DNA from 3 places in the Labrys sp. KB_33_2 genome. Region 1 is predicted to be linked to each of the others. Evidence: riboswitches for the same ligand, from Rfam matches in the RefSeq annotation. Region 1 holds a riboswitch; each other region holds the start of a gene.

The links. Region 1 has a riboswitch for cobalamin ahead of AB4037_RS25945 (ribonucleoside-diphosphate reductase subunit alpha). Riboswitches for the same ligand answer to the same signal wherever they lie in the genome.
Region 2: another riboswitch for cobalamin. It lies ahead of AB4037_RS03530 (TonB-dependent receptor plug domain-containing protein); the one in region 1 lies ahead of AB4037_RS25945 (ribonucleoside-diphosphate reductase subunit alpha).
Region 3: another riboswitch for cobalamin. It lies ahead of bluB (5,6-dimethylbenzimidazole synthase); the one in region 1 lies ahead of AB4037_RS25945 (ribonucleoside-diphosphate reductase subunit alpha).

What each region holds. Positions count from the first base shown of each region.
Region 1 covers NZ_JBFREW010000016.1:67,081-73,706, forward strand. Annotated here, with positions in the region: gene AB4037_RS25940 (ribonucleotide-diphosphate reductase subunit beta) at 1-705, opposite strand, end outside; gene AB4037_RS25945 (ribonucleoside-diphosphate reductase subunit alpha) at 834-3,746, opposite strand; cobalamin riboswitch at 3,856-4,176, opposite strand; gene metE (5-methyltetrahydropteroyltriglutamate--homocysteine S-methyltransferase) at 4,278-6,626, opposite strand.
Region 2 covers NZ_JBFREW010000002.1:27,744-39,569, reverse strand. Annotated here, with positions in the region: gene AB4037_RS03535 (calcium:proton antiporter) at 1-671, shown strand, start outside; gene AB4037_RS03530 (TonB-dependent receptor plug domain-containing protein) at 1,099-3,045, opposite strand; cobalamin riboswitch at 3,158-3,354, opposite strand; gene AB4037_RS03525 (MucR family transcriptional regulator) at 3,516-3,980, opposite strand; gene AB4037_RS03520 (hypothetical protein) at 4,999-6,456, shown strand; gene AB4037_RS03515 (LysE family transporter) at 6,951-7,226, shown strand; gene AB4037_RS03510 (MFS transporter) at 7,336-8,457, opposite strand; gene AB4037_RS03505 (AraC family transcriptional regulator) at 8,698-9,483, shown strand; gene AB4037_RS03500 (NAD(P)(+) transhydrogenase (Re/Si-specific) subunit beta) at 9,703-11,139, opposite strand; gene AB4037_RS03495 (Re/Si-specific NAD(P)(+) transhydrogenase subunit alpha) at 11,150-11,826, opposite strand, start outside.
Region 3 covers NZ_JBFREW010000001.1:352,437-364,262, reverse strand. Annotated here, with positions in the region: gene AB4037_RS01760 (tetratricopeptide repeat protein) at 6-659, opposite strand; gene AB4037_RS01755 (DUF3053 family protein) at 838-1,593, opposite strand; gene AB4037_RS01750 (DUF975 family protein) at 1,968-2,846, shown strand; gene AB4037_RS01745 (hypothetical protein) at 2,983-4,248, shown strand; gene AB4037_RS01740 (TerB family tellurite resistance protein) at 4,241-4,921, opposite strand; gene bluB (5,6-dimethylbenzimidazole synthase) at 4,949-5,683, opposite strand; cobalamin riboswitch at 5,727-5,907, opposite strand; gene AB4037_RS01730 (cupin domain-containing protein) at 6,045-6,665, shown strand; gene AB4037_RS01725 (ABC transporter substrate-binding protein) at 6,803-7,744, shown strand; gene AB4037_RS01720 (ATP-binding cassette domain-containing protein) at 7,832-8,650, shown strand; gene AB4037_RS01715 (ABC transporter permease) at 8,647-9,654, shown strand; gene AB4037_RS01710 (phosphotriesterase family protein) at 9,657-10,745, shown strand; gene AB4037_RS01705 (glutamine amidotransferase) at 10,876-11,664, shown strand; gene AB4037_RS01700 (ribokinase) at 11,668-11,826, shown strand, end outside.

The DNA of each region.
Region 1 (6,626 bases):
CTTGTTGCGCCGGCCGAGCGAGAGGATCTGGGCAAAGCCGGTATAGAACCACATGCCCTCGAAGATGACGTAGAAGGCGACGAGATCGCGCAGGAAGGCCTGGTCGGCGTCCGGCGTGCCGGTCTTGAAATCGGGATCGTCGAGATGCTGGGTATGCTTGAGCGCCCAGGCCGCCTTGTCGGTGATCGAGGGTATCTCGCGATACATATTGAAGAGTTCGCCCTCGTCGAGCCCGAGGCTCTCGACGATATATTGGAAGGTGTGAGTGTGTACGGCCTCCTCGAAAGCTTGGCGCAACAGATATTGCCGGCATTCGGGGTTGGTGAGGTGGCGGTAGATCGCCAGGACGATATTGTTGGCGACCAGGCTCTCGGAGGCGGCGAAGAAGCCGAGATTGCGCTTGAGCATGCGCCGCTCGTCCTGCGTCAGGCCGTCCTTGGACTTCCACAGCGCGATGTCCGCCTGCATCGATACCTCGGTCGGCATCCAATGGTTGTTGCAGCCGGCGAGATATTTCTCCCAGGCCCATTTGTATTTGAGCGGCAGGAGCTGGTTTACGTCGGCGCGGGCATTGATCATCCGTTTCTCGTCGACCGTGACACGGCCGCCCTCGCGGTCGATCGCGCCGAGGCCGGTCGCATCCGCCGTGCTCTGTGGCAGGGGAAGCTGGGCTGCGGGCGAGGTGGGTTCGGACCAGTCGAGCATCGTCATCGTTTTCTTATCCTCAGAGCGTTTTCCAGAAAAGTTGATAGACTTTTCGCTTAAGAAAACGCGTCAAAACAAAGAGTTGGAGAGCAAGGCGCGAAAGGGAAAAATCGCACCTCGTTCTCGGCTCACTGGCACGCTTCGCAGTCGGGGTCGTGGATGGAGCAGGCCTTGCCCCACGCTTCCGACTGCAGTGTTTCCGGCTGAGTCTCGATCAGGATCGGCGCGGCCGCGTGCGGCACCGTGGCAGAGACGGCGTTGAGCTTGCCGTCGGTGCCCTTCAGCGTCGATTTCTCGACATGGGTGGCCGACTGCGAGCGCAGGTAATAGGTCGTCTTCAGGCCACGCTTCCAGGCCAGGCGGTAGAGCGTATCGAGCTTCTTGCCGGAGGGATTGGCGATATAGAGGTTGAGCGACTGGGCCTGGTCGATCCACTTCTGCCGGCGCGCCGCGGCTTCGATCAGCCAGGCGGTGTCGATCTCGAAAGCGGTGGCGTAAAGCGCTTTCAGCTCTTCGGGGATGCGATCGATCTGGCCGAGAGAGCCGTCGAAATATTTGAGATCGGAGATCATGACCTCGTCCCACAAGCCCCGTGCCTTGAGATCGTGGACCAGGGCCGAGGTCACCACCGTGAAATCGCCCGACATGTTCGATTTCACGAAGAGGTTCTGATAGGCCGGCTCGATTGACTGGGACACGCCGCAGATGTTGGAGATCGTCGCCGTCGGCGCGATCGCCATGGTGTTGGAATTGCGCATGCCGACGGTCTTCACCCGCTCGCGCAGGGCGTCCCAGGGCAGGGTCGTGCCGGTGTCGAAGGCCGCGTTGTCGCGCGTCTCGGCCAGCAGGCCGACCGAGTCGATCGGCAGGACGCCCTGCGACCACAGCGAGCCATCGAAACTGGGGTAGCGACCGCGCTCGGCCGCCAGGTCTGTTGAGGCCGAGATGGCATGGAAGGACACGGCTTCCATGCTCTCGTCGGCAAAGCACACGGCGGCTTCGGAGGCATAGGGCAGGCGCAGGGCCTGCAGGGCATCCTGGAAGCCCATGATGCCGAGACCGACGGGCCGGTGCTTGATGTTGGAACGCCGTGCCTCGGGAATGGTGTAGAAATTGATGTCGATGACGTTGTCGAGCATGCGCATCGCCGTCGTCACCGTCGCCTTGAGCTTGTCGAACATCAGGCCGTCGGCGTCGACATGGGCAGCGAGGTTGACCGAGCCGAGATTGCACACGGCAACCTCGTCATGGGAGGTGTTCAGCGTAATTTCGGTGCACAGGTTCGAGGAATGTACCACGCCGACGTGACGCTGGGGCGAGCGGATGTTGCAGGGGTCCTTGAAGGTGATCCAGGGATGCCCGGTCTCGAACAGCATGGTCAGCATCTTGCGCCAGAGATCGATGGCCCGGATCTGCCTGAAGACGCGGAGCTCGCCGCGCGCGGCGCGTGCCTCATGCGCCTCATAGGCGACCTTGAAGGCGGGACCGTAGAGGTCGTGCAGGTCCGGCGTTTCGTCCGGTGAGAACAGGGTCCAGGGGCCATCCTGTTCCACACGTTCCATGAACAGATCCGGCACCCAGTTGGCGGTGTTCATGTCATGGGTGCGGCGGCGGTCGTCACCGGTGTTCTTGCGAAGATCGAGGAATTCCTCGATGTCGACATGCCAGGTCTCCAGATAGGCGCAGACCGCGCCCTTGCGCTTGCCGCCCTGATTGACGGCGATTGCGGTATCGTTGGCGACCTTGAGGAAGGGCACCACGCCCTGGCTTTCGCCGTTGGTGCCTTTGATATGGGCGCCGAGCCCACGCACATTGCTCCAGTCATTGCCGAGGCCACCGGAATATTTGGCGAGCAGCGCATTGTCCTTCACCGCCTTGAAGATACCTTCGAGGTCGTCGGACACGGTGGTCAGGAAGCAGGAGGAGAGCTGGGCGCGCAGCGTTCCCGAATTGAACAAAGTCGGCGTCGAGGCCATGAAGTCGAAGGAGGAGAGAAGATTGTAGAATTCGATCGCCCGCGCCTCCCGGTCGATCTCGCGCAAGGCCAGGCCCATGGCCACGCGCATGAAAAAGGCCTGCGACAGCTCAAAACGCGTGCCGCGCACATGCAGGAAATAGCGGTCATAAAGTGTCTGCAGGCCGAGATAGTCGAACTTGAGATCGCGTTCGGGCTTGAGGGCAGCGGCAAGGCGGGCGAGGTCGAAGCGGCCGAGCTCCGGGTCGAGCAGTTCGTTGGCGATGCCGACGCGGATATAGTCATGGAAATACTCGGCGTAGCGGGTCGCCATCTCGGCCTGCGTCGCCTGGTCGGGACGGCCTCCGACGAAGCTGAGCGCCTCGCGGCGCAGCTTGTCGTTGAGCAGCCGGGCGCTGACCTTGGCGTAATCAGGTTCGGTCTCGATCAGGGTGCGGGCGGCAAGGATCGGCGCGATCGCCAGTTCGTCCTGGCTGATGCCGTCATAGAGATTGCGTTGCGTCTCGTTCAGCACGGTCTCTGCATCGGTGTCGGCAAGACCTGCGCAGGCTTCGCGCACCAGGGCGGTGAGGCGCGCGTGGTCGAGCGGTAGCAAGGAGCCCTCCGCCGTCTTCATCCGCAGGGCAGGGGCGATGGCGGTCCGTGCCTCTGTCTCGGTTGCTCGTTCCAGGGCGCGCTCTTGGGCGTGCTGTTCGCGATAGAGCACATAGGCACGCGCCACCTTGTGGTGTTCGCCGCGCATCAAGGCGAGTTCCACCTGGTCCTGGATGTCCTCGATATGGAAGGTTCGGCCCGCATCGGCACGGCGGGTCAGGCCGGCAACGATCTGGGCCGTGAGTTCGGCGACAATGTCATGCACCCGGCGCGAAGCAGCGGCCGAATTGCCCTCGACGGCGAGAAAGGCCTTGGTCAGGGCCACCGAAATCTTGGAGGCATCGAAAGGCGTGACGGCGCCGTTGCGGCGAATGACCTGATAGCCCGGTTCCGAGGCCGGCTTCGCCCTGTCGGCGCCGGCAGCCGGAAAAGGCGTCTTTGTGGTCGTGGCAGTTTCGAGATCGAAAGACATTCGGCAAACCCCAAAATGTTGGAGGCTTGGGCCGAAGGAACGCGTTCCGCGTCGGCGCAGGCATATGCGCCACGAGCAAAGCGATCCGTCGGGGCACCCCGCCCGAGGAAACGATAACCAGCCACAGGCAGGTCTCCTGGCTCGCGGGTCGTTGCGAACTGTCTGCCTTCCCGGCGAAGGGCGGGTTGAACCCGCCTTCCGGCCAGTGGCACAGCGACAGCCCGCTCTCCGCTTACAGTTGCGGGGGCAGCCCCGGCTTTGCCCTAGAGCGTCTTGTGTTTTGAAAGCGTCGCTTCAAATCGCAAAGACGCGTCGAACAAAAAGTTCGAGGAAAAGTGCGTTTTCACCAAACGCGCTTTGCTCTCGGGCTCACCGGATTCCCTCTTAGCCTCGGACAGCGAATCCGAGGACCTGTGGATACAGCATCTAGTATGCCTGGGTGTCTCTATGTCAATACATGGTGTATGATGCCCTTTTTTTCAACGGGGACAAGGCGTGCCGGAGGACGAAATTTGTCCCCCGGCAGGTTTTTCACGCGGACGCCGCCACTCTCGCTGGAGCGGTCTCTTCACGAAGTTTGCGGGCGGCGGCAACCATGTTGACGAGGGCCGGGCGGACCTCGTCCCAGCTGCGGGTTTTCAGGCCGCAATCGGGGTTGACCCAGAGCTGATCGCCGGCGATCCGCTCGCGTGCCTTGGCAAGGAGGTCGCGCATCTCCGCCACGGTGGGGCAGCGGGGAGAGTGGATGTCATAGACGCCCGGCCCGATCTCGTTGGGGTAGCGATAGGCCCGGAACGCATCGAGAAGTTCCATTTTGGACCGAGCAGTCTCGATCGAGATCACGTCTGCATCCAGGCCTCCAACGGCATGGATGATGTCGTTGAACTCCGAGTAGCACATATGGGTGTGGATCTGCGTGGCATCGTCGACGCCTGAGGCGGCGAGGCGGAAACAGGCGACCGCCCAGGTCAGATAGGCCTCCTTTTCGGCGTGTCTGAGCGGCAGGCCTTCGCGAATGGCCGGCTCGTCGATCTGGATGATGCGGATGCCGGCCCGTTCCAGATCGCCGACCTCGTCGCGCAAGGCGAGGGCGATCTGCCGGCAGACCTGCTCGCGCTCGAGGTCGTCCCGCACGAAGGACCATTGCAGCATGGTGACCGGTCCGGTCAGCATGCCCTTGACAGGACGCTTGGTCAGGGATTGTGCGAAGCGTGCCCATTCCACCGTCATGGCCCGGGGACGCGAGACATCGCCATAGATGATCGGCGGGCGCACGCAGCGCGAGCCGTAGCTCTGGACCCAGCCATGCTGGGTAAAGGCATAGCCGGCCAGTTGCTCGCCGAAATACTGCACCATGTCGTTGCGCTCGAATTCGCCATGCACGAGAACGTCGAGGCCGATCTCTTCCTGCCAAGTGATCGCCTGGGTGGTTTCCTGTCGCAGAAAACGCTGATAGTCGGCGTCGTCGATCCAGCCCTTTGCGTGGTCAGCGCGTGCTTTGCGCACGGCGTCGGTCTGGGGGAAGGAACCGATGGTCGTGGTGGGAAATTGCGGCAGGCCGAGCCATTCCTGGGCCCGGCGGCGCAGCGTGTAGGGATGCCGGCGCTCGCTCATGGCCGGCGTGAGCCCGTCCATGCGGGCGGCGACGCCGGCATCATGTATACGAGCGGATACACGGCGGGCCGCAGCTGCTGCGTCCGATTGGGCGAGTTCATCAGCGACGGCCCGCCGCCCGTCGACCAGGGCTGCCGACAGGGTCTTCAGTTCCCCGATTTTCTGTATCGCAAAGGCCAGCCAGCTCCGGAGTTCAGGATCGAACGCGCTCTCGGCCTCGACATCGTAGGGAACGTGGAACAGGGAACAGCTCGGAGCGAGGACGACGCGGTGGGGGCCGAGGGCTGCAACCGCCGGCTCGATCCGATCAAGAAGGGCAGTCAGGTCGCTCCGCCAGACATTGCGCCCGTCGATCACGCCCAGCGATAGCACCTTGTCGGCGCTGGCTCGTGCGACCGCCTGCCCGAGCTGGCTTGGCGCCCGCACCAGGTCGAGATGCAGGCCGGCGCTGGGCAGGTCGAGTGCCAGGTCGAGATTGTAGCCGAGGCCGCCGAAATAGGTCGCGATCATGATCTTCAGATCGGAGACCGTGCTGGAAAGGACGCCATAGGCATGGCGCAGGGCGGCCCGCGCGTTCTCGTCGAGATCGAGCACGAGACAGGGTTCGTCGAACTGCACCCAGTCCGCGCCGGCCGCGGCCAACCTGTGCAGGATCTCGGCATAGACGGGCAAGAGGCCTGGCAGCAGGGTGAGCGGATCCAGGCCCTCGTCCTTGCTCTTGCCGAGCAGCAGATAGGTCACCGGGCCGATGAGCACGGGGTGCGTGTGGAAGCCGAGCGCTACGGCCTCCCTGAATTCGTCAATGGGCTTGGCCGAAGCGAGTTCGAAGGCCTGGCCGCGGCGAAATTCGGGAACCATGTAGTGATAGTTGGTGTCGAACCATTTGGTCATCTCGAGAGCGGGGACACCGCCGCCGCCATGGCAGCAGCCCTCATGGCCACGATCGTCATGGCCCCGCCTGCCGCGCGCCATGGCGAAATAGGTCGAAAGCGGGACGGAGCCACCCTCCCAGCCATATTGAGAGGGGATGGCACCGACCACGGCGCTCATATCGAGAACCTGATCGTAGAGCGAAAAGTCATTGGACGGGATATGGGTAACGCCGAGCAGGCTCTGTCGAGCCCAGTTGCTCGCGCGCAACTGGGCTGCCGTTGCGAGCAAGGCGGTCTCGTTCTGCCTTCCGGCCCAGTGGGCTTCGAGGGCCGTCTTGAGTTCGCGACGTGGGCCGATGCGTGGCGTGCCGAGCGTCGAAATGGGAATGGACAT
Region 2 (11,826 bases), on a different contig from region 1:
CCGTCATCCCCCTGATCTTGCCGAATTTCACCACCTCCGTCAGCGACGGCTCCCTGACGCGCTTCCAGGCGATCAGTTTCTCGATCTTCACGCTCATGCTCTATGGCGCCTTCCTGGTGCTTCAGACCGGCCGCCACGCCGAGTTCTACCGCGAGCCGTCTGCGGAAACCGCTCCAGTACAAGAGGAGGACACGGGGATCCAGGAGGCAGCCGACGACGGCCCGATCGTGCCCCATCTTCTCCTGCTTTTGCTGAACATCCTGCCGATCGTTCTGCTGGCGAAAAGCCTGGCAAAAGTGCTCGACTTCGGCATCGCCCGCCTGGGCGCTCCGACAGCGCTCGGCGGCATTCTGATCGCCATGATCGTGTTTACACCCGAATGCATCACGGCTTTGCGGGCCATTACGGCCAATCAGCTACAGCGGGCCATCAATCTATGTCTCGGTGCGGCGGCCTCGACGCTGGGCCTCACCGTGCCGGCCATCCTCGTGATCGGTCTCCTGACCGGACAGAATGTGGTGCTCGGGCTTTCAGCGACCAACATGATATTGCTGGCGATGACGCTGGTGCTTTCGACGCTCACCTTCACAGGCACCAGAACGACGATGCTTGAGGGCGCAGTGCATCTTGGCGTGTTCTTCGTCTTCCTGGTTCTGGTCTTCAGCCCGTAAGAGGCATGGCCCGCCTGTCTCTTGCACAAGCCGACCCGCCAACGGCCAGGCGATGGCGAGCATATCTGCAGTCGTGGCGGAAGCGCTCCTCTTCTGTCATGACGAAATAAGGCCTCCAGGCGCCTGTCCATCTCACGGATGATAGCTTCTCCCCTGTCCGGCTCTCCGACGAGCCTGGCGACCTGGCGGATCTGTCCGCGCACGCCCTCGAGACCCTGCAGGACATCGGACTCAGCGACATTCATGCCCACACGATGCAGCAGCAGAAGTTCATCCGTACACATGTTGATGGAGACGACGCGTTTGGGTGGTGGAGACGCAGACACCGGAGTCTCGGCGCTGGCTTGTCCGATACCAGACATCGCGAGGACCAGGCAGGCCACCAGAAGGTGGACGCTGCTCTGGTCGAGACCCCGAGATCGGCGCATCAAAACGCCCGCACCCGAACACCGCCATAGACCCCGAGGCCCGGCTGAAGAAAACCAATTGGTTCCTGATAGCGACGGTCGAACAGGTTATCGACGCGCGTGTAGAGATTGATCTTGTCGTTCAGATCATAATCGGCCGCGAGGTTCACCGTCGTGTAGCTGGGAGTTCGCATGCGTCGGATCGAGAAATCACGGTTACCGTCGACCCAGGAACCGACGAAGAGCAACGTGGCGGAGAGGTGGAGCTGGTCGATCGGCGACCAGTTCGCCTGCAGGCTGGCCTTGTGCCGTGGTCGCCTCAGCAATTCCTGGCCCTCGTCCTCGTCCTTGGCGATGGTGAAGGTGTAGTCCGCCCTCAGATCGAGCTGATCGTTCACCTTCCAGGCGATGAAGGACTCGTTGCCATGCGTTTCGGCCCTGCCGATGTTGATATTGGTGGTGAAATCGGCATTGGCCATGATGAGATTCTTGATCTTGTTGTAAAAATAGGTCGATCCAACCCGAACCTTGCCATCCAACAAGGGCTGTTCGAAACCGAGATCATAGCCGGTGCTCTCTTCCGGCTTGAGGTCGGGATTGGCGTAGAAACCAAAGGCTGGAAAACTCTGATAGAGCTGGCTCAAGGTCGGTGCCTTGAAGCCCGTGCCGACGCTGGCCTTCAGTTGGGTTCCGGTCTGATCGAAGGTGTAGGTCGGGGCGAGGCGATAGGTGAAGTGACCGCCGAAACTATTGTAATGGTCATAGCGAATGTTGGACGCCACGGTGAAGCCCTTGAAGAGGTTTGCTTCCAACTGGGCATAGGCTGCGTTGTCGACATCCGAAGCCTTGAGATTTCCCAGATCCAGGCTGAAGCGCTCGTGCTCGACGCCGAGCAGCACCTTGTAATTGTCGCTGAGGGCAATCTCCTGCCTCAGGTCAAACTTCAGCCGTTCGCCGGTTGCCGCGCTCGGCGCCGTGAAGGTCACCGGCGGATAGACGTTCCGGCTCCATAGATTGCTGTAGGAAACGCCGAATATGGTTCGGTAGCGATTATCGAGCGAATGCCAGATACCCTCGGCACGCGTGAACAATTGATGGTTCAACAGCCAGGTGCGCGAAGGGTTGGGCGCGCAAAAGCACGCTCCATAGCCGTCGCTGGTGAAACCGAGCTTGGAGTCGGTGTAGCGGGCAATGACGTTGACGGAGAAATTATCCGTCAGATCGGCACCGACCCGGCCGGAATAGGTGTAATTGTCATAGTAGTTGGGGCGCGCGACGGTGCCGGATACGAGAAGTTCCCAGGGCGTGACCGGCGTGTCCGTCGAACGAAAATGCTCGATACCGAAGGTATAGTTGAAAATCGAAGCCGAGCCGCTCACTCCCGCGCGTTGATTGAACGTGCCATGTGATCCGCCTTCGACACTGGCCGTCAGCTTGGGGGCGCCTGAGCCTTTCTTCATGGTGATCGAGATGACGCCTCCGATGGCGTCGGCGCCATAGAGTCCGCCTTGCGGTCCACGCAGAATTTCGATGCGCTCAATGTCACCGGTCAGCAATTGGCCAAGATCGGCGGCAGCATTGGGAACGGCAGGATTGGAAACATCGATGCCGTCGATGAGCACCTTGACATGGTTGGAATTGGTTCCGCGCATGAAGATGGAGGTCTGGGTGCCCGGGCCGCCTGACTGCACGAGATTGAGGCCGGGCGCGGTGCTCAGTACGTCTTTGACGGTGCGCCGCTGCTGTTTGGCGATGTCATCTGCCGTGATTACCGTGATCGAACTGCCTATCTGACTGGCGGGTGTCGGCGTCAGCGTGGCAGAATTGACATAGACCGGATCCAGTTCGATCGGCTCGGGCGGTGTTCCCGCACTCTGCGCCAGAGCATGCGTCGCCAGAATGTAGGACGTCCCAACGATGCCAGCTGTCAAAACCGCGCGTTGCAGGCGCGAAATAGTCGAGTCCATGAAGACCTCAAGCAGGATAGCCAATGGCCGTCACTGCGATTGAAGTCCCTCCCGCTGCCCCATAAGGACATCTGGATCGACCACCATTGAGGACCCCCGCCCAATGTTACCGCGCGTGACCATTGTGACGGCAGGTCTCCTGGCTCACGGGTCGTCGTACGCCTCGTCGCCTTCCCGGGCCTGATCCCAGTGGCATGTAACGAAGGACTCACCGCCTACAGTTGCGGGGGCAGCCGCGGTTCGAAATGATTTCTCACTTCTCCGCGTTCCCTATTATCCCCGAGGGGAACCGTCGACGTGACGCTAGGGTGACAGGGTCGCACCTGTCAAGCACTGGGAATCCCCGTCCTGTGCAATCCTGGACGATTTCAGGGAAAGCTTGAGCTCCATCTACCTGGCTTGGATCGTACTCGCCGGCCCTGCTGGAGCCGGCGAGATCGGGATCGTCATTAGACCGAGGTGACGAACGTCTATGACGCCTTTTTCCTTCTGCCCTTGCTTGGGGCGGGAGGCGGCGGTGGCTCGCTCTTGGCTTTCTGGCGCACTTGGCCAAGGCCGAGTTCCCTTGCGAGGCGAGAGCGATGAGCCGAATAGTTTGGTGCAACCATGGGGTAGTTGCTGGGTAGCCGCCACTTTTCCCGATACTGCACCGGCGTCAGGTCATAGGCTGTTCGCAGATGCCGCGTCAGCGATTTGAATTTGCGACCGTCTTCCAAACAGATCAGATGATCCGGGGTGACGGACTTCCTGATCGGAACGGCAGGCGTCAGCGGTCTGTCCGCTTCAACCGGCTTTGGACTATTCAGACCAGTAAGGCTTCCATGCACCGAACGGATCAGATCCGCGAGGGAAGCTGTGGCGACCTGATTGTTGGCTACATAGGCAGAGACGATGTCGGCGGTCAGGTCGAGCAAACTCGTGTCTTCTTCAAGCATGTTCAATCACTTTCTTGTTGTGTTGATATCGAAGTGAGTGACGTTTTTCTTTATGAGCGCAGCATTGTGGACCCGATCGCTGCGCCATCTTGGATTCTCAGGCAATTGCGGGCCAGTGTAAAGGACGCTCCGTAAACAATCGAAGTCCTCGCCACCACTATTTTGAGTTTTCTCGAATTTTGCTTCCACCAGCGGCTCTCTTTGAACAAATCCAGATAAAAGAGGGTCGTCTGAGAGCATTCGATTTACATCGGCCCGTTCCCGAACGAAGATCAATCTCCTCAAGACAGACAAGCTGCCACGCCCATCCGCCGGGGTTCATGCCAGCAACGTTCCTACCTTTGGAGAAGCCCACGGTCGCAACCTCACGCAAGGGGCACCCTGGCAGAAACAGCGGCGTTCGTGTGCAATGACTTGCTTACGCTCCCGAAGCGTGGCGTGGTTGGAGCGAGTGTTTTGCATCGGATCATCATGCGGCGGCAGCGCAGCCGACGGCTTCACATGCCCGCCGGTCGCTCATTCCCTGGGTTCGACCGGATGTGCTGACGGGCTTCCGCGCGACAGGGGGCGTCACCATTTCTTTCCCACCAGATCTCTCCGCGACATTGTCGAACATCACATGCGCTAGCGTCGGTTTGAGTTGGGCGTTCTCATCCCTTCATCTGCCTGGCCAGCGATACATTCATGCCGCCGTATTGCGCCTTCCACTTGTAAAATGCTGGCGTCACCGATCCCATGATTCCGGCAGGGCGCCGAGATGGTGACACAGCGGATACCGTATCGTCGGCGAGCATCTCTGTCGTTGTGGCGCTCCCATACAGAATCTGGCCTACAGCGCATCCTTTGTTTCAGATGATATGCATACCCCATCAAAGCTGGGATCAAAGATCCAGGATAATCCAATCTTGATCCCTATCCTGCATTGCTATTGGCCACACCTTCCGGCATCGATAAAATTTACCGAATTCTACGCCAATCGACTATATTTCCCGCAACACCTTTCGGCCAATAAAGACCGATGAGAATAGCAACCATCCACGACATTTTTCGTTCCAGCGTGCTCGGAATGCCGGAAGCCGATCCCGTCATTGGCCACTGGTTCTACAATCGGTTCCTTCAGATTTTGCGACCACTTCGCGTCGAGGTCGAGCGTGTCTCGATCCTGGCGGATGGCGGCCCCACCCTGCTCGAGGATCTCGCAGCACGGCATGGTTGGCCGCGGGACAAAAGTGGCTGGGCGCATGTCTTTTCCCACCCTGACGTCAGTAACCTGATCATGCCGACACTTGCTCGGCTTCGAGCCTTTGATCTGGTGCTGGGCTTCGAGATGCCTCCCAATCTCATACGTGGTCTGCATGCACACGGACAAAGACTGATCGATATCTCGATTGATCCCATCCGCTTCTGTGAGGATTTGTTCTTGCGAATGCGCAGCAACGATCCCGTGCTCCAGACGTTGCTTGCCGAACAATCCGTTCCGTCAAAACAGATTGCTGCCGGCGCAGCAGACCTTAGAGCCCGAATTCAGCCGCTCCCTGCCCAGCCGGAGGCAATCGTGTTCGCAGGACAAGTTCCCGATGACAGCAGCCTGATTGCCGGGAGCCGCATTCAAAGCGCAACGCCTTTTGCCCATCGATTGAACGAGATCGCTGCCGGACGCCAAATTCTGCTGAAGCCGCATCCCTATGCCCCTGGCAATCCCGATCTTGCGACGCTGCATCGCGCCTTGCCCAGAAGCCGCTTTACGCGCGACAACATCTACGCCTTGATGACGGCTCCCTGGCTTGGGGCAGTCGTCACTCTTTCATCAAGTGTCGCGACAGAAGCCATGTATTTCGACAAGCCCGCCAGCCGGCTGATCGACCCCGATGTGGAGTTTGTCGAACCCGGCGTGGTTGGCCCGTTTCAGCGCATCGATGGCAGGGCTTCGAGCGCTCCCTTCTGGGGGGACCTGCTCAATCAAGCCGTTCAAACGCCAAGTCTTCCTTCCCCAGGTCTCCCGGTGCGTCGTCTATTCGGGGCGAACTGGGGGCTTCCGTCGCCCGCGACGGCCACTGCCCTCTCGCCGCTCTCGCGAGGCGAAGCAACGACGAATATCCAACCCTATTGCGTGTTCGGCTGGAGCGGAACAGAACCGGATGGCGTCTGGAGCGACGGCATATTGGCTGTTCTTCAGGTACCTGCCTGCAATGACGGGACGGCATCGACACTGGTTCTGACACTCAGCGCCTTTGTACCGGATGCGGATCACCCACAGGAACTGGTTATTTCTTCACAACCCGTCGGCCTCACCGAGAAAATGGTATTGGCAACCGCCGAAACGTGCGAATTGCAGATTGCCCTCCCACCGGCCACGGCAGGTTCGATAGTGGAAATTTCGATCGGCATGGACACCGCGATTAGTCCCAAGACGCTCGGCATCAATTCGGACGAACGCCGCCTTGGTATAAAGCTGCATCGAATGGAGCTCATCTAAGACCTGCCGTAACATGCCACTGAGTTGTCAGGCGTCGGCTGCTATTTCAGCCGGTGCGACACCAGACTGGGTATTGGTGTCCCGTCCTTTTCAGGCCGTCGCGGTTGGCGGCCTTACGATCGGCATCGAGAAGCGATGCCGCCATGGATGCACGCCATGGGCGTTTCCAAAATGACGATCGCAACTACAGCGATAGTCCAACCGGACGATGTTCAGCGCGCGGCAAACGCTAGCGTGGCCAATCAATGCTCTTGGCCTCCTATGTCGGCAGCAGAAACAAGAAGTCCCAATTCGCCAACTCAAGAATAAGTACAGCGCTGAAATCCGAACAAGCCTTGTGACTGCAAGCAGCAGACTTGTGGCCTGTGTGGTTTCGTATTGTCAGTGGAGGGAGGAACAATGAAGCGTAAAGCAGCCGCAGTCGCTGTTATCGCCGGAATCACGTCAATAAATGCAGCCTTAGCCAGCGATCGGGCAGTCGCGACATTTTCCTCGTGACGCTCCTCAACCCCAAGGCACTCTTGTTCACGCTGTCGATCGTACCGCACCTGCGTGACGGCCAGATATTGGCCGCCCTTCCCTATCTTTGCTGGTTGTCGGTACTCATCCCATCGGCAGGCCTCGTCTGGACCATGATCGGCGCCGGGCTCGCCTCGCGCTTCAGACTCATGGCTTCGTCGCGGTTGTTCGCCCGTATAGGGGCACTGGTGCTCCTGCTCTTTGCCGCTTCCCTCTTCGTATCTACGGTGGTCAAAGCCTTCGACCGGTGATCCCGCGCGCGCTCTCGCGCACGTGGGCTCGCTATCCATGGGACTTGTGCCCGAACGTCTGTTCCAGGCTCAGATGCCGCACAGCAAAGTGAGCGCCGCCGCCAGCCCCTCATGCCTGCGATGACTCGTGCCCTCGCAGGTTCGGCAGCAACACCGTGAGAATGCCGAGTGCCGGCAGGAAGGCACAGAGCTGGAACACGAAGTCGATGCCGGTCCGGTCCGCTAACGTGCCGAGTGCGGCTGCCCCGATGCCACCGATCCCGAAAATGAAGCCGAAGAACAGGCCCGATACCATGCCCACACGGCCCGGCATCAGCTCCTGCCCATAGACCACGATCGCCGGGAAGGCAGAGGAGATCACGAAGCCGATGATCACGCTCAGCACGGCGGTTGCGGTCAGGCCGACATGCGGCAGCAGCAGGGTGATTGGCAGCACGCCAAGGATCGAAACCCAGATCACGACTTTGCGCCCGAGCCTGTCACCGATCGGCCCGCCGGCAATGGTACCGGATGCGACGGCCGCGAAGAAGACGAACTGATAGATCTGGGCCGTCTGCGTGGCCAAGCCGAATTTGTCCTTGAGATAGAAGATGTAATAGCTCGTGAAGCTGGCGAGATAGATATATTTTGAAAAAAGTAGCGCGATCAGTACGGCCATTGCCCGCGAAACCTGACCGCGTGTCAGTGTCGGATGATGGCCGGGAGCCTTGTGCGATGCCCGCTTTGCGTGACCGTTGAGCTGATACCAATGCCCCAGCGCCGTCAGGATGATGATGCCGGCAAGAGCGGCGAGCGCGAACCAGGCGAGCCCGGCCTGTCCACGAGGCAGCACGAAGAAGGCGGCCGCCAAGGGACCGAGCGCCGATCCGAAATTGCCGCCGACCTGAAACAGCGATTGCGCCAGACCATGGGCGCCGCCGGACGCCAGGCGAGCAATGCGTGACGATTCCGGATGGAAGATCGAGGAGCCGAGGCCGAGCAACATGGCGCCGATCAGCAGCACGCCATAATTGGGTGCGAAGGCGAGCGTCAGCAAACCCGACATCGATGAAGCCATGCCCACAGGCAGGGAATATGGCATGGGCCGGCGATCGGTATAGTAACCGATGAAGGGCTGAAACAGCGATGCCGTGATCTGGTAGATGAAGGTTAGAAAACCGACCTGTGCGAAGCTGAGTTCGAAATTGCCCTGAAGGATCGGATAGACGGCCGGCAGGAGCGCCTGCAGCATGTCATTCAGCAAATGGCAAAAACTCGCCGCCCCCAAGACGGTGAATACTGTCTTTGTCCTTGTCTGCGGTTGGGGGGATGTATGTTGACGCGGTAGAGTTCGGGTAGACACGGGAAAATCCTCGGAGAAAGCCATCGCCGATCGGAACGGAGAGCTTGTGTTCGGCCGATCGGCAGCGTACCGAGTGGCCATGCGGCCTGCCACCAATGTTGGGCCAAAATCCTACGAGAGTGGGCCAACATGCGGGACATTCATATCGACACCGTCGATCACATCCCCCGGCCGATTATCGCGATCGGCCGAGATTATCCGGATGGCTTCATCGTCCCGCCTCACCATCACCGACGCGGGCAGTTGATCTCCGGCGCGTCCGGCGTCGTCGTGCTTGCGACACCGGACGGTACTTGGGTCATGCCTCCGCAACGCGGAATGTGGATTCCACCCGGCACGACCCATCATGTTCGCATGGTCGGCGTGGTCGGCATGCAAAGCCTGTATCTCGAGCCTGACGCGGTTCCGAGCATGCCTGCCCACTGCCAGGTCGTCGGCATTTCGCCGTTCATGCGAAGCCTCATGACCGAGGCGCTCAGCCTACCACTCGAATACGACCTCGATAGCCGCTCCGGCGCACTGATGGAGTTGATACGCCATGAAATGCAGCAAATGCCGGCCCTGCCGCTTTCGCTGAATTACCCCTCGCACGGCCCGCTGGCTCTCCGCTGCCGACGTTTCGTCGAACGACCGAACATTCACGAGCAAATCGACGACTGGAGCACAGCGCTCGGCATGAGCCGGCGCACGTTCACGCGCGTTTTTCGGCTCGAGACGGGTCTCAGTTTCCTGGCCTGGCGCCAGCAGGCCTGTCTATTATTTGCCATGCCCCGTCTGGCGGCGGGCGAGCCCGTCACGACGGTTGCGATCGACCTGGGCTACGAAAACCCGGCCGCATTCACGATCATGTTCAAGCGCGCCTTCGGCAGTCCGCCCCTGACCTATCTTGGGATGCGTACCAGCCGCGCGAACTGAAAAAAGGCCAAGAAACCCTGATACTGCGAAGGCCTCTTGCGAGCCTTGAATGATGATCTTGGAAAACGGCCTCGCACCCTCGGCCAATTTCTATGCTGCTTCACAGTGCCAGGGACCGGTGAATGTCGAACACCGCAATTCCTCGGGAGGAAGCCTCCGGTCGCTCCCATATGCCGGGAGCGACCTTTGCCATGTATATTCCGATATCGCCCCGTTGGATCAGGCCAGCATGGGCAGGAGCTGGTCGATCGACTTCTTGGCGTCACCGTAGAACATGCGCGTGTTCTCCTTGAAGAACAGCGGGTTCTCGATGCCCGAATAGCCGGTACCCTGGCCGCGCTTGGAGACGAAGACGGTCTTGGCCTTCCACACTTCGAGCACCGGCATGCCGGCGATCGGACTGCCCGGATCCTCCTGGGCTGCCGGATTGACGATGTCGTTGGAGCCGATGACGATGACCACGTCGGTGGAGGGGAAGTCCTCGTTGATCTCGTCCATCTCCAGCACGATATCGTAGGGCACCTTGGCCTCGGCGAGCAGCACGTTCATGTGGCCAGGTAGCCGGCCCGCCACCGGATGGATGGCAAAGCGCACGTTCTTGCCGGCGGCGCGCAGCTTGCGCGTCAGCTCGCTGACCGACTGCTGGGCCTGGCTGACCGCCATGCCGTAGCCGGGCACGATGATAACGCTTTCGGCATCGTTGAGCGCTGACGCCACGCCGTCGGCATCGATGGCGACCTGCTCGCCCTCGATCTGCATGGTCGATTGCTGTTGGCCGCCGAAGCCGCCGAGAATGACCGACACGAAGGAGCGGTTCATCGCCTTGCACATGATGTAGGACAGGATCGCGCCCGACGAGCCCACCAGCGCGCCGGTGACGATCAGGAGGTCGTTGCCCAGCGTGAAGCCGATCGCCGCCGCCGCCCAGCCCGAATAGGAGTTGAGCATCGACACCACCACCGGCATGTCAGCCCCGCCGATGCCCATGATCAGGTGCCAGCCGATGAAACCGGCAGCGAGCGTAATCAACAAAAGCGCCCACAGCCCGGCGCCCATGCAATAGGCGATGCCCAGAACCAGGCAGAGCAGCGCTGCCCCGGCATTGAGGGCATGGCCGCCAGGATATTTCTGGGCCTTGCCGTCGATCTTGCCGGCCAGCTTGCCGAAGGCCACGATCGAGCCGGTGAAGGTGACCGCGCCGATGAAGATGCCGAGGAAGACCTCGACCTTCAGCATGGCGATCTCGGCCGAGGTCTTGTGCGCCAGCACCGCCGCAAAGCCCGTGAAGGTCTCTGCCGTACCGGAGGCATGAGCCGCGACCACATCCTGCAGCGTGATCTCGGCATTGATGCCGATGAACACCGCGGCAAGGCCCACGAAGGAGTGCAAGGCAGCCACCAGCTGCGGCATTTCCGTCATCTGCACGCGATTGGCGACATACCAGCCGGCCAGCGCGCCGAAGGCGATCATCACCACCGTCAGATAGAAATGGCCCGAGCCGGCGCCAAATAGGGTGGCGAGCACCGCCAGCGCCATGCCGATGATGCCGTACCAGACGGCGCGCTTGGCGCTCTCCTGCCCCGACAGGCCGCCGAGCGACAGGATGAAGAGAATGGCGGCAACAACATAGATCGCCGTGGTCAATCCGTATTCCATGGCGATCCCCTTACGACTTCTGGAACATGGCGAGCATGCGCCGGGTGACGAGGAAGCCGCCTACGACGTTGATCGAGGCGATCAGTACCGAAATCGCCGAGAGAAGGATCACCCACCACGATCCGAACCCTATTTGCAGCAGTGCGCCCAGGATGACGATGCCGGAGATCGCGTTGGTGACCGCCATCAGGGGCGTGTGCAGCGAGTGACTGACATTCCAGATCACCTGGAAGCCGATGAAGCAGGCCAGCACGAAGACGATGAAATGGCCGAGGAAGCTGGGCGGCGCATAGAGGCCGACGATCAGCATCAGCACGGCGCCGATGCCGAGCAGGGTGAACTGCGAGCGGGTCTGTGCCCTGAAATCGGCGCGTTCCTTGGCCCGCTTTTCCTCCAAGGTCAGCTCCTTGGCCTTCTCCTTCGGCTTTTGCGCGGCAATGGCCGCGATCTTAGGCGGCGGCGGCGGGAAGGTGATGGCACCATCCCGCGTGACGGTCGCGCCGCGGATCACGTCATCCTCCATATTGTGGTTGATGATGCCGTCCTTGGCAGGTGTCAGGTCGGCGATGAAGTGGCGGACATTGTTGGCGTAGAGCTCGGAAGCCTGCGCGCCCATGCGGCTGGGGAAGTCGGTATAGCCGACGATGGTGACGCCATTCTCGCTGACGATCTTCTCGTTCGGCACGG
Region 3 (11,826 bases), on a different contig from region 1:
GCTGGTTATCCCAGCTCGGACAGGGTCTGCCTGGCCTCCACATGCTCGGGGTCGAGCTCGACCAGCCTCTCGAAGATCTTCCGGGCTTCCTCGCTCTTGCCGAGGGCGCGTGCCGAACGGCCAAGGCCGACAAGGGCCTCCGGCGAGGAGGGCCTCAAGGCCACGGCCTGCTGGTAATGGGCAGCGGCCGGCTCGGCCCGTTCATTGTGCAAGAGGAGATCGCCAAGGCCGATATGGGCTTCGGCATGGTTCGGTTCGAGCTTCAGGCAGGCAAGATAGGCCTGCAGCGCCTCGTCGCCTCGCTCGAGCGAGGCAAGCAGATTGCCGTAATTATAATGGGTGTCGGCCGCCTTGGGATCGAGCTTCAAGGACGAACGGAAGCAATATTCCGCACGCGAGGCATTGCCGAGGCCACGATTGGCGAGGCCCAGCCGCATCTGTGCGTCGGCGCTGCCGGGATTGATCTCGACCGCCCGGCGGAGCACCTTCTCAGCCTCGTCATGCACGCCGCGCTGCAGCAAGAGCGTGCCAAGCAGGTTCAGGGCGTTGAAATCCCCGGCGCGACTGGCCAGGATCTCGCGATAGCCGGCCTCGGCGGCATCGAGCCGGCCTTCGCGATGATGCTCGACGGCTTTCTTCAACTTTGCTTCGGCGGCCATGCTGCGGTGTCCGGGTGGGGCGGGAGGGATTGCCGGACCTTGTGGCGGATCGGGCTGCAAAGGTCAATCCAGACCCGCACCTAAGCGTTTTGCGATTTGGTAGATTCACCGAAAATCGCAAAAGCACAGCGAAACAAGAGCTTAGAGCAAATGGACGCCAACTCTCGAGGTGTTTTGCTCAGAGGGCGTCGAATGCTTTGTTCAATCCGTCCTGCCTGGCATAGAGATCCTTCAGGATGCCCTGCATCTGCGCCAGGATCGCCGGATCGTCGGTGAGCAGACCGTTGCCTTGTACCTGGATCTTGCTCTGGTTCTGCCGCACGAAGGTGACGAGCTTCTTCATCTGGTCGGTCACCCCCGTCCATTGCGGCTCCAGATTTGCCCAGTCGCGACCGCGCTTGGACACAGTACGATCATAGGCCTTGTCGTAGACGGCCTTCAAATCATCCGGCAACTGCAACCGGGCCCTGGCCGTATCCGCCGTGTCGACCAAAATCTTGGTTTCCCTGCCTCGTTGCAGGAAGCTTGCACTGAACTTGTCGAGCAAAGTCGGATCGGCGATCAACTCCGGTGCGCCGGGCATGCGCATGGCCTTGTTGCCGTTGCGACCCACGCCCGTGCGCTGGTTCATGCCATCGAAGAACGCCTGCATGACCTTGAAGCTGTCCGCGTAAGGGCCGAAGGCTTCTTCCTGGCGGGGTGTCATGACCGGAAATGTCGTCTCATCCTTGTTATCGACCAAGCGGGCCTGCAAAAACTCCATATAGGCCTTGCGCTGCTCTGGCTCCTTGCTGAAGCAAGCCGCTAGAAGCAGGCACAGCCCGATGGACAGCCACAACGGCGATTTGCGAAGCATGGTTTTCACGTGACCCTTGATTGGAAATGAGTGGATAGGGCTATGGAACAGCTGCCCTTGTTTTGGCAATAGGCTCATCCGCCGAAATTACCTTCCAAGAATGTTGGGAATTTCTTCGGTAACTGTCCTTACGGAATCGCTCCAATGATCTCGGACAATGACGCTCCTGACGTGCGTCTTCTGCCAGATCAGAGCACAGAACATTGTCATTCTCGCGAGAATAACCCTACGTATTGGCGAGCCGCGCCCCCGCTTGGTTGATATGGGGGTGTAGTCGACTACTCCTTGTCCACGACACCTGGATGTAACGTACGGGACTCTGTTTCTCCATCGGAGCCGCTAGGATAGCTTGCGTCAGGGCCCCCAGCCTGCCGAAATGCATACTCACTTCTATTGAATTGTGTTGGCGCCTTGCTCGTATAGGCTGGCGCGAGTGCGCTCCGGAATTGATCATGAGCAAAGGAACTCTCATGTCCGTCGTCTCGCCGTCATCCGACCAGCCAGGAAGCAAGCCTCTAGGCATCGGACAGATCATCGCCGATGCCTTCAGCGTCAGCCTGAGGAATTATGGCTGGGTGTTCCTGCTCCAGCTCGCGGTGTTCGCCATTTTCTTCGGCTTGCTCGGCTCGTTTTTCTGGGCGGCATTGAGCGGTGACCGGTTGGCGGCCCAATTGGCGATCCAAAGGAACATCGCCTTATTCTACCTGCTGCTCCTGGCGGCGGGCTTCCTGTCGCTCGCCTTCTATTGCGCGATGATCCGCTTGCTTCATGATCGTTACGCCGATCCCGCCAAACCTTTCATGGCAGCCTGCTTGGCCGGCGCCAGGAGATTCCTGCCCGTCTTCGGTTTATTGCTGATCTATATTCTTGCCTACATCGCGTTCTACCTCATCGCCGCTTTGATCAGCCTTGTGTTCCTTGGCATTGGCGCTCCGCCCGGCTTCCTCATCGTCGCTGCGTTGATCATCGGCATTCTTGGTCTCTTCCTGGTCTTTCCCTACCTTCTTTCCTTCGTCATCTGCATCAACGAGGATGTGGGGCCAATCCGCGCGCTCCGCCGCAGCCGCTATCTCAGCGCCGGATACCGCTGGCCTCTTTTCGGCATGATGCTCCTCACCTGGGTGATCTGGCTCGCTTATCTCGTGGTCGTGAATGTCCTGGCTCGCATATTCGGTCCCGGCGGCGGCATCGCGGCTTTGATCATGATGCTGCTGATTTTGCCCCTGATGTATGCGTGGCTGATCGGGGTCTATTCGATCGCGGCCTATCGCCTGCGCCTGCTCAAGGACGGAATCGATTTGACCGGCTCCGTCGCGAATGTGTTCGATTGAGACCTCGTGCCTAGAAAAGTTCCCTCCTCTTAGACTCGGGCCGCGAAGCCGTTGCGGCGCTCGCGGCCTCTGCTAATCCAACGATCTTTCAGGCGGGCGGCATCCGATTCCCGGTATGCGCCCTGCCGATCCGGGAATGACGATGCGCTATTTGCTGACATGGGCCGCGGCCGTCACGATGACGGTGGTGTTCTCCTTCGCACCGGCCAGGGCCGACAGCCCGGCCTCGGCCCTGTTCCAGAGCTATCTCGGCCAGGGGCGTATCAGCGAAGCGGACGAACAGATGCTGGCCCTCGCCACCAAGGCCAGCAGCAATGCCGACGCCAGGCTCGGCCTCGGCATGGTGCGCACGGCGCGGGCGCTCGAACATTTGTCGCAGGCCCTCTACAAATATGGCTTCGCCACCGAAATGCCGGCGATGCGGGTGCTCGGCCTCTCGGGCACCGTCTTCAGCACCAATCCCGATCCGCAGCCCATCACCTATAAGGACTTTCGCGGCATCCTCGCCACGTTCCTGGCCGATCTCGAAAAGGCCGACCAGACCCTGGCTGAGGTCGGCGACAGCCCCGCCAAGCTGACGGTCGATCTTTCCGTCACCCGCTTCGACTGGAACGGCGACGGCATCATCGACGAGCGCGACCATATCGGAGCAGCCATTTCCGACATCGACGATGCCGGCAAGCCCAAGCCCTTCATCGTCGCCTTCGACACTGCCGACGCCAAATGGCTGCGTGGCTACTGCAATTTCCTGATGGCCCTGACCAAGACCCTGTTGTCGCACGACATGTCGCGCAGCTGGGACGCGGGCTTCGGCAGCCTGTTTCCACATGCCGTCAGCGGCCTTGCCAAGGCCAATGGCGGCGATGGTGGCGACGGATTGGGCATGACCCTGTTCGGCACGAGCAAGCGTGACACCGACGCTATCGCCGATCTGATCAGCCTGGTGCATACGATCGACTGGCCGGTGGCCGACAAGGCGATGTGGCTGGAGGTGCGCGACCATATCAAGACGGTAATCCGGCTCAACCGTGAGACCTGGGCGCTGATCGGCAAGGAGACCGACGACGATCACGAATGGCTGCCCGGCCCGCGGCAGAAGAGCGGCGTCCTGCCCTCCCTCGACGTAACGCAGGAGCGTATCGACTCATGGCTTGCGCTGCTCGGCCAGGTCGAGCAGGTGCTGGACGGCAAGCTGCTGATGCCGCATTGGCGTTTCACCAAGGGCGTCAATCTCGCCAGGGTCTTCGAGCAGCCCGGCAATTTCGACCTGGTGCTGTGGATCACCGGCCCAGGCGCCTTGCCTTTCCTCGACAATGGCAAGGTGATGGATGCAGAGGCCTGGGGCCAGGCGACCAGTATCTTCGGCGGCGACGTCGCGAGCTACGCCTTCTATTTCAATTGAGCGGGCGCCCGGCCGCGGCATCCGGCGCAAGCAGGCGTCTCTTCAGGCGAACGATCGCCTCGCGCTGCAAATCGCTGGCCTCGCCATAGGCATTGGCGACCTCGCCCAGCATATCGATAAGCTGTTGGCGCTCCGGCAGGGACAGGCGCGCCCGCAGAAGGGGCGCCAATTCCTCGGCGACCGGCGTGAACACCCGACCGCGATCCGTCAATTGCAAGGCCTGCTCATAGACATGCTCGCGATCGCCGATCCCGAGTGGATCGGCCATAAGAGCGAGGATCGTGTCCCGCTCGGCCCGGGTCAGCAAGCCATTGGTGCGGACAAGCTGGATCATCAGGACGACGGCCGCGAGCCTCGGATCATCGATGGTCTTGAGAGAGGCGCGCTCGAGCGCCTGCGGCCGAACCGTGTCGGAACCCCGGTCGAGCGGAAGGGGGACAACTTTCGGCACGGTCTCGAGGCGGCGGCCCGCCGCCGGCTTGCGGGCCTTGCCGCGCAACAGCCAGAACAGACCGACGAGGGCGGCCACGAATGCCCCGATCAGGATCGCCCTCGGCCCCTCCAGCAAGACCAGGCTGGTAATCAGCAGTGCGATAATCCAGATCGCATTCTTACGCAGGAAATCCATCGGCCGTGCCACCCGATCGAGACGGCGCGCATCTGCGCCGGCCACCCCAAAGCGTCTTTGCGCTTTGCTCTATCAACCAGCATTCCCCATAGCCGTCCGCATGGCGGCGAGCAAGGGATGGTCGGGCCGCTGGCCGTCCCAGGCGTCGAAGCTCAGCACGGCCTCCGGCGGCAGGCGCTGGCGCCAGCCCTTCACTTCCAGCTCCGGCCGGGCATAGGCTTCGTGCACATAACCAAGGCACAGATAGGCGACCGGAATTACGCGCTCGGGAATGCCCAGTGCCGCACGCAGGCGCACGGGATCGACGATGCTGACCCAACCGACCCCAACGCCCTCGGCCCGTGCCGCCAGCCAGATGTTCTGCACCGCGCAGACAGTGGAGTAGCGGTCCATGGCCATGTCATGGGTGCGGCCGAGCACCACGGGGCCGGCGCGGTCTGGATCGCAGGTGATGCACAGATTGACCGGGGAATCGAGGATGCCGGCAAGCTTCAGCGAGCGGTATTGCGCCTGCTTCTGCGGCGGAAACATCGCCAACGCTTCCGCATTGGCCTCCTCGAAGAGGGCCTGCACCTTGCCCCGGGCCTCAGGGCACCGCAGCACCAGGAAACTCCAGGGCTGCATGAAGCCGACCGACGGCGCATGATGCCCGGCCACGAGGATGCGCGCGAGGACATCGTCCGGAACGGGCTGCGGACTGAATTGGCTGCGGACGTCCCGCCTGGTGAAGATGGCGCGATAGACGGCGTCGCGTTCGGCCGGTGAAAACGGCCCGGAGGGCGCAAGCGCTCCCGTGGATGGGTCCATCGTCATTCCCCTTGCGATGGCAATCGCCGCGCCGTCCACGCGCGCCGATCTATCGCCTCCGGCCGGTCTTCTGACTCGGGATCCACCCATCCGGACGCCTTCCCCGCAGAGCGAGTGGCCTGAAACCTGCCCGGATAGTCCCCCTTACAGCGTTGGGCACGTCGCGGCTTCAAACCGCGTTCCCGATTCTCCCGCAAGCGGGCACCGAAGGTCTTGCGGATGTAGCATGGGAGGTGCCGACTGCCCAGCCGTTTGGGACGCTGATGCCGAGCGGCCGGCGGCGAAGTGGACAGGGTGCAGGCTTGTGGCCTAGAATCGTCGGCTAGGCTTTCGGGCAATGAAGCATCCTGGCAATCGCGCAATGAACAAGATCGACCTCAAACGACGCGCCGGCGATCACCCCGATCCCCTGGAACAGGCCAATCCCGTGCGGCTCGGCACCCGCCTTCGCCTGGCCCGGCAGACAAGGGGGCTGACGCTGAAGGCCCTGGCGACGGCCGCGGACTGTTCGGAAAGCCTGCTGTCCAAGATCGAGAACGGCAAGGCCTCCCCTTCCCTGCCCATGCTGCATCGCCTCGTGGAGGTCCTCGGCACCAATATCGGCTGGATGTTCGAGGAATCGGATAGCGAAGAGGGTATCGTCTTTCGCGCCGGCTCGCGCCCCCTGATCTCGCTGGACCCGCTCCGCCGGGGCGAGGGCATCTCGCTGGAACGGGTGATCCCCTATTCGCCCGGTCATCTCCTCCAATGCAACATCCACCACATCGAGGCCGGCGGCGAGAGCGCCGGGCCGATCCAGCACCAGGGCGAGGAAGTCGGCTATGTGCTGACCGGAACCGTGGAGCTGATGGTCGGTGAGCGTACCTTCAAGCTCTCTGCCGGCGATACCTTCGTGTTCAAGTCGGAATTGCCTCATTGGTACCGCAACACCGGAACGGAGCGCGCGAGCATCTTCTGGGTCAACACGCCTGCCACCTTCTAACGCCTCACGCCGTCGGCGTTTCAAGAATCCCCGAGACCGCCATTCAAGTAACTTGACATGAATTCAAGTCTCTTGAATGATGCTGATGTCAGAACTGAGAATGAGCCCGGCACGGGCCATCCATGAAGGGAACTGAAATGCGGCTTTCAAAATATCTCGCCGGCTGCTCGGCAGCGGCAGCCCTGGCGCTGTCCCTAGGATCGGTGTCCGCTTTGGCCGACACCTTCGCCCTGGTCACCATCAACCAGCAGGCCCTGTTCTTCAACCAAATCAACGAAGGCGCTGAGGCCGCCGCCAAGGCGGCCGGCGCCAAGCTCGTCATCTTCAACGCCAACAATGTTCCGAGCGCCCAGAACGATGCGATCGAGAACTACATCACCCAGAAGGTCGACGGCATCATCCTGATCGCCATCGACGTCAACGGCGTGAAGCCCGCCATCACCTCCGCCAAGAAGGCCGGCATCCCCGTCATCGCCATCGATGCCCAGATCCCCGACGGCGACAATGTCTCCTTCGTCGGCGTGGATAATCTCAAGGCCGGCGAGGACATCGGCAAGTTCTACGCCGACTACGTCAAGTCCAAGCTGGATGGCACCGCCAAGATCGGCGTGGTCGGCGCTCTCAATTCCTACATCCAGAACCAGCGGCTGGATGGCTTCAAGAAGGCGGTGACGGCCAGCGGCCTCAAGGTCACCTTCCTCGACACCGTCGACGGCCAGAACGTGCAGGACGTGGCGCTGAGCGCGGCCGAGAACCTGATGACGGCCAATTCCGACATGACCACGCTCTATGCCACCGGCGAACCGGCCCTTCTCGGCACCGTGTCCGCCGTGACCAGCCAGGGGCGCACCGAAGGCGTCAAGGTCTTCGGCTGGGACCTGACCAAGCAGGCCATCGAAGGCATCGACCAGGGCTGGGTCACCGGCGTGATCCAGCAGGATCCGGCCGGCGAGGGCAAGGCCGCGGTGGAAGCCCTGGCCAAGCTCAAGAAGGGCGAGAAGGTCGAGCCGATCATCAACGTTCCCGTGACGATCGTGACCAAGGAGAACGTCGACAAGTTCCGGGGCATGTTCAAGTAACGGGCTGACAGGCCCCCCACGCATAGTTGGGCCCAGGCCCGCTGCTCTTCGAGCCGCGGGCGGGGCATCTCATTGCCAGGCGGAACCATGATGGACAGTGGCGAACCCTACCGCGTCAAGATGACCGGTATCTCCAAGCGATACAACACGATCCAGACCCTGGACGACGTATCGCTGATGCTCAGGCCCGGCGAGGTGCTGGGACTGGTCGGCGACAATGGCGCCGGTAAATCGACCCTGAGCAAGGTGCTTTCGGGCGCCGTGATCCCCGACACCGGCGCGATCGAGATCGACGGCAAGGTGCAGTCCTTCGCCTCCCCTGCCGATGCCCGCGCGGCGCGGGTGGAGATGGTCTATCAGGACCTGTCGCTGTGCGACAGCGTCGATGTCGCCGGCAATCTCTTCCTCGGCCGCGAGCCCAGGCACCGCATCCTCGGCGTTCCCTTCCTCGACCAGCGCCGCATGCACGACCAGGCCCGCGACATGCTCGACAAGCTCGGCATCGTCATCGCCGATACCAGGCTGAAGGTCGAGAACCTCTCCGGTGGCCAGCGCCAGTCGATCGCCATCGGCCGCGCCGCTTCCTTCAATCCCTCCGTGCTGATCATGGACGAGCCTACGGCCGCCCTGGCCGTCGCCGAAGTCGAGGCGGTGCTCGAACTGATCCGCACCGTCAGCGCCCGCGGCGTCAGCGTCATCCTGATCACCCACCGCCTGCAGGACCTCTTCCTCGTCTGCGACCGCATCCAGGTGATGTATGAGGGTCGCAACGTCGCCGAGCGCCGGATCGAGGACACCAATATCGAAGAGGTGGTCAACCTCATCGTCGGCCGCAAATTCAACGCCCGCTCCGCCGGCGCCGCCCAAAAGAACGGCTCTCCCCAGGACAACGGAGCCCGCGCATGACGGCCTCATCCACCACCCCCGCCCATCGCCCCCGCGTCCACAAGGCGCGCTGGCGCGACAAGGCGATGGCGAATGGCAGCATCATTTCGATCGCCCTGTTCTTCATCTTCGTCTGCCTGGTCTTCTCGATCTGGACCGACGCCTTCCTCACCACCCCCAACCTGCTCAACATCGTGCGCCAGTCGGCACCGCTGCTGATCGTGGCGGCCGCAATGACCTTCGTGATCACGACGGGCGGCATCGATCTTTCGGTCGGCTCGGTGCTGGCGCTCGCGGCGACTCTGTCGGCGGCCTCGCTGCAGGCCGGGATTCCCTGGCCCCTCGTCATCGTGCTGATGCTGGCAATGGGCGGCGTGATCGGCGCCATACAGGGCTTCTTCATCGCCTATGAACGCATTCCCGCCTTCATCGTCACCCTGGCGGGCCTGTCGGTGATCCGAGGCCTCGCTCTCCTGATCACCGCCGGCTATTCGATCCCGGTCGAGGCCCAGAGCCCCTTCACTGCGATCGGGCGCGCCTGGTTCCTCGGCGTGCCCGTGCCCGCCCTGATCGCCCTCGTGGTGCTGGTGATCGCCTTCCTCGTCTTCAACCGGACGCCCTTCGGCCGCTATGTCACCGGCGTCGGCGCCAATGCCGAGGCTGTCCGGCGCTCCGGCATCAACACCCGCTTCGTGGTGCTGTGTGTCTATATCCTCTCCAGCATGGCGGCCGCCGCGGCCGGCGTCATCCTGGCGGCGCGCCTTGGCTCCGGCTCCTCCAATGCCGGCCAGGGTTTCGAGCTCGACGTCATCGCCGCGGTGGTCCTGGGCGGCACCAGCCTGTTCGGCGGGCGCGGCACCGTTGTCGGCACGGTGCTGGGCGCCCTGACGGTGGCGGTCATCGCCAACGGCCTGGTGCTGGCGCATATGTCACCCTTCCTGACTCCTATCGTCACCGGCTCGATCATCCTGATCGCCATCTGGCTCAATTTCCGCCTGTTCAAGGGCGCGATGAGGAGCCATTGAGCATGGATCACCTGTTCCAGCCCCGTCCCGCCGAACGCAAGCCGATCGGCATCCGATCCGGCACCGCCATGACCGTGCTCGGCCCGGTGCCGGTGGACGACCTCGGCATCACCCTGATGCACGAGCACATCCTGCTCGATGGCGCCCGCACCTGGAAATGCCCCTGCCATCCGGACGAGAAAGCGATCGCCGAGCAGGCGGTGAATATCGAGATCATCGGCGAGTTGCGGATGAACCCCTATATGAATCGCGACAATGTCTCGCTCGACGACAGTGACCTCGCTTTGTCCGAGCTCAAGCGCTTCCAGGCGCTCGGCGGCCATACGGTGATCGAGGCCACCAATATCGGCATCGGCCGGGCACCCGAGAAGCTGGCACGCATCTCCCGCGCTTCCGGCATGAAGATTATCATGGGTACCGGCTTCTATCTGGAGCCGACCCATCCGGACTGGCTGAAGGCAATGGATGTCGAGGCGGTGACGCAGTTCATCGTCAACGATGTCGGCGGCGGGCAAGAGCAGCCGCAGATCATGGCGGGGATCATCGGTGAGGTCGGCGTCAGCAAGGACTTCACGGCGGAGGAGGAAAAGTCGCTGCGCGCCTCGGCGCGCGCAGCCGGGATCACCGGCCTGCCGCTCTCCATCCATCTGCCGGGCTGGGAGCGTCTCGGCCATCGCGTGCTTGACATTGTCGAGGCCGAGGGCGCCGATCCCAGGCATACCGTGCTCTGCCACATGAATCCGAGCCATGCCGACCTGCCCTATCAGCGGGCCCTGGCCGAGCGCGGCGCCTTCCTCGAATACGACATGATCGGCATGGACTATTATTTTGCCGACCAGGACGCCCAGTCCCCTTCCGACGAGCAGAACGCCACCGCGATCCGCGCGCTGGTCGACATGGGCTTCACCGACCGCCTGCTGCTGTCGCAGGACGTCTTCCTGAAGATCATGCTCACCCGCTATGGCGGCTTCGGCTACGGCTTCATCCTCAAGCATTTCGTGCCCCGCCTCCTGCGCCACGGCGTGGAGCAGGCCGCGATCGACCGCGTGCTCGTCGACAATCCCAAATCCGTGTTCTCCGCCGCGGCGTGAGCCCACGACCCCTTTTCCTGGAGCAAAGCGCTTTTTATCGAAAACGCACTTTTGCTCTAACTCTTTGTTCGAACGCGTCTTTGCGATTCTTGGTGATCCCACCAAATCGCAAAACGCTATAGGAGTGACCATGTCCAAGAAGAAGATCCTGCTCGCCGGCGAATCCTGGGTCTCGACCTCGACCCATATCAAGGGCTTCGACCAGTTCCCGACCGCCACCTACCACACCGGCGCCGATGAGCTTCTCGCCGCCCTGAAGGACGGCGCCTTCGACGTGACCTTCATGCCTGCGCATGAGGCCCAGCGCCATTTCCCGCAGACGATCGAGGCGCTTTCCGCCTATGACGCCGTCGTGCTATCCGACATCGGCGCAAACACGCTGCTGCTCCATCCCGATACCTGGATCCACTCCAAGCCCACCCCGAACCGCCTGCGCCTTCTGCGTGACTATGTGCAGAACGGCGGCGGCCTGTTGATGTTCGGCGGCTATTTCAGCTTCCAGGGCATCAATGGCGGCGCGCGTTACCGCAAGACGCCGGTGGAGGACGTGCTGCCGGTCGAATGCCTTGCTTTCGACGACCGCGTGGAAGTGCCCGAGGGCTACGCCCCCGTCGTCACCGGCGCGGCCGATCATCCGATCCTGCAGGGTCTCGGCACGGAATGGCCCATCCTGCTCGGCTACAACGAGGTGACGCTCAAGTCGGGCGCCGAGGTGCTCGCCACGGTCTCGTCCGACTATGGTTCCCAGCCGCTGCTGGTGACCGGCACCTACGGCAAGGGCCGCACCGTGGCCTGGACGTCCGATGTCGGCCCGCATTGGCTGCCGCCGGGCTTCATCGCCTGGGACGGCTACAAGAAACTGTTCGAGCAGATGCTGGCTTGGGCGACCGAGAAGAATCGGGCGACCACGAAGGGCTGAACCATGGCAGTGCATGTCGTCGGCAATGTCTGTGTCGACACGACCTTCCGGCTGGAGCGTTTCCCGGTTCCCGGCGAAACGCTCAATGCCTCCGGTCACGCCGACGGCATCGGCGGCAAGGGCGCCAACCAGGCCATTGCCGCCTCCCGCACAGGCGCGGAC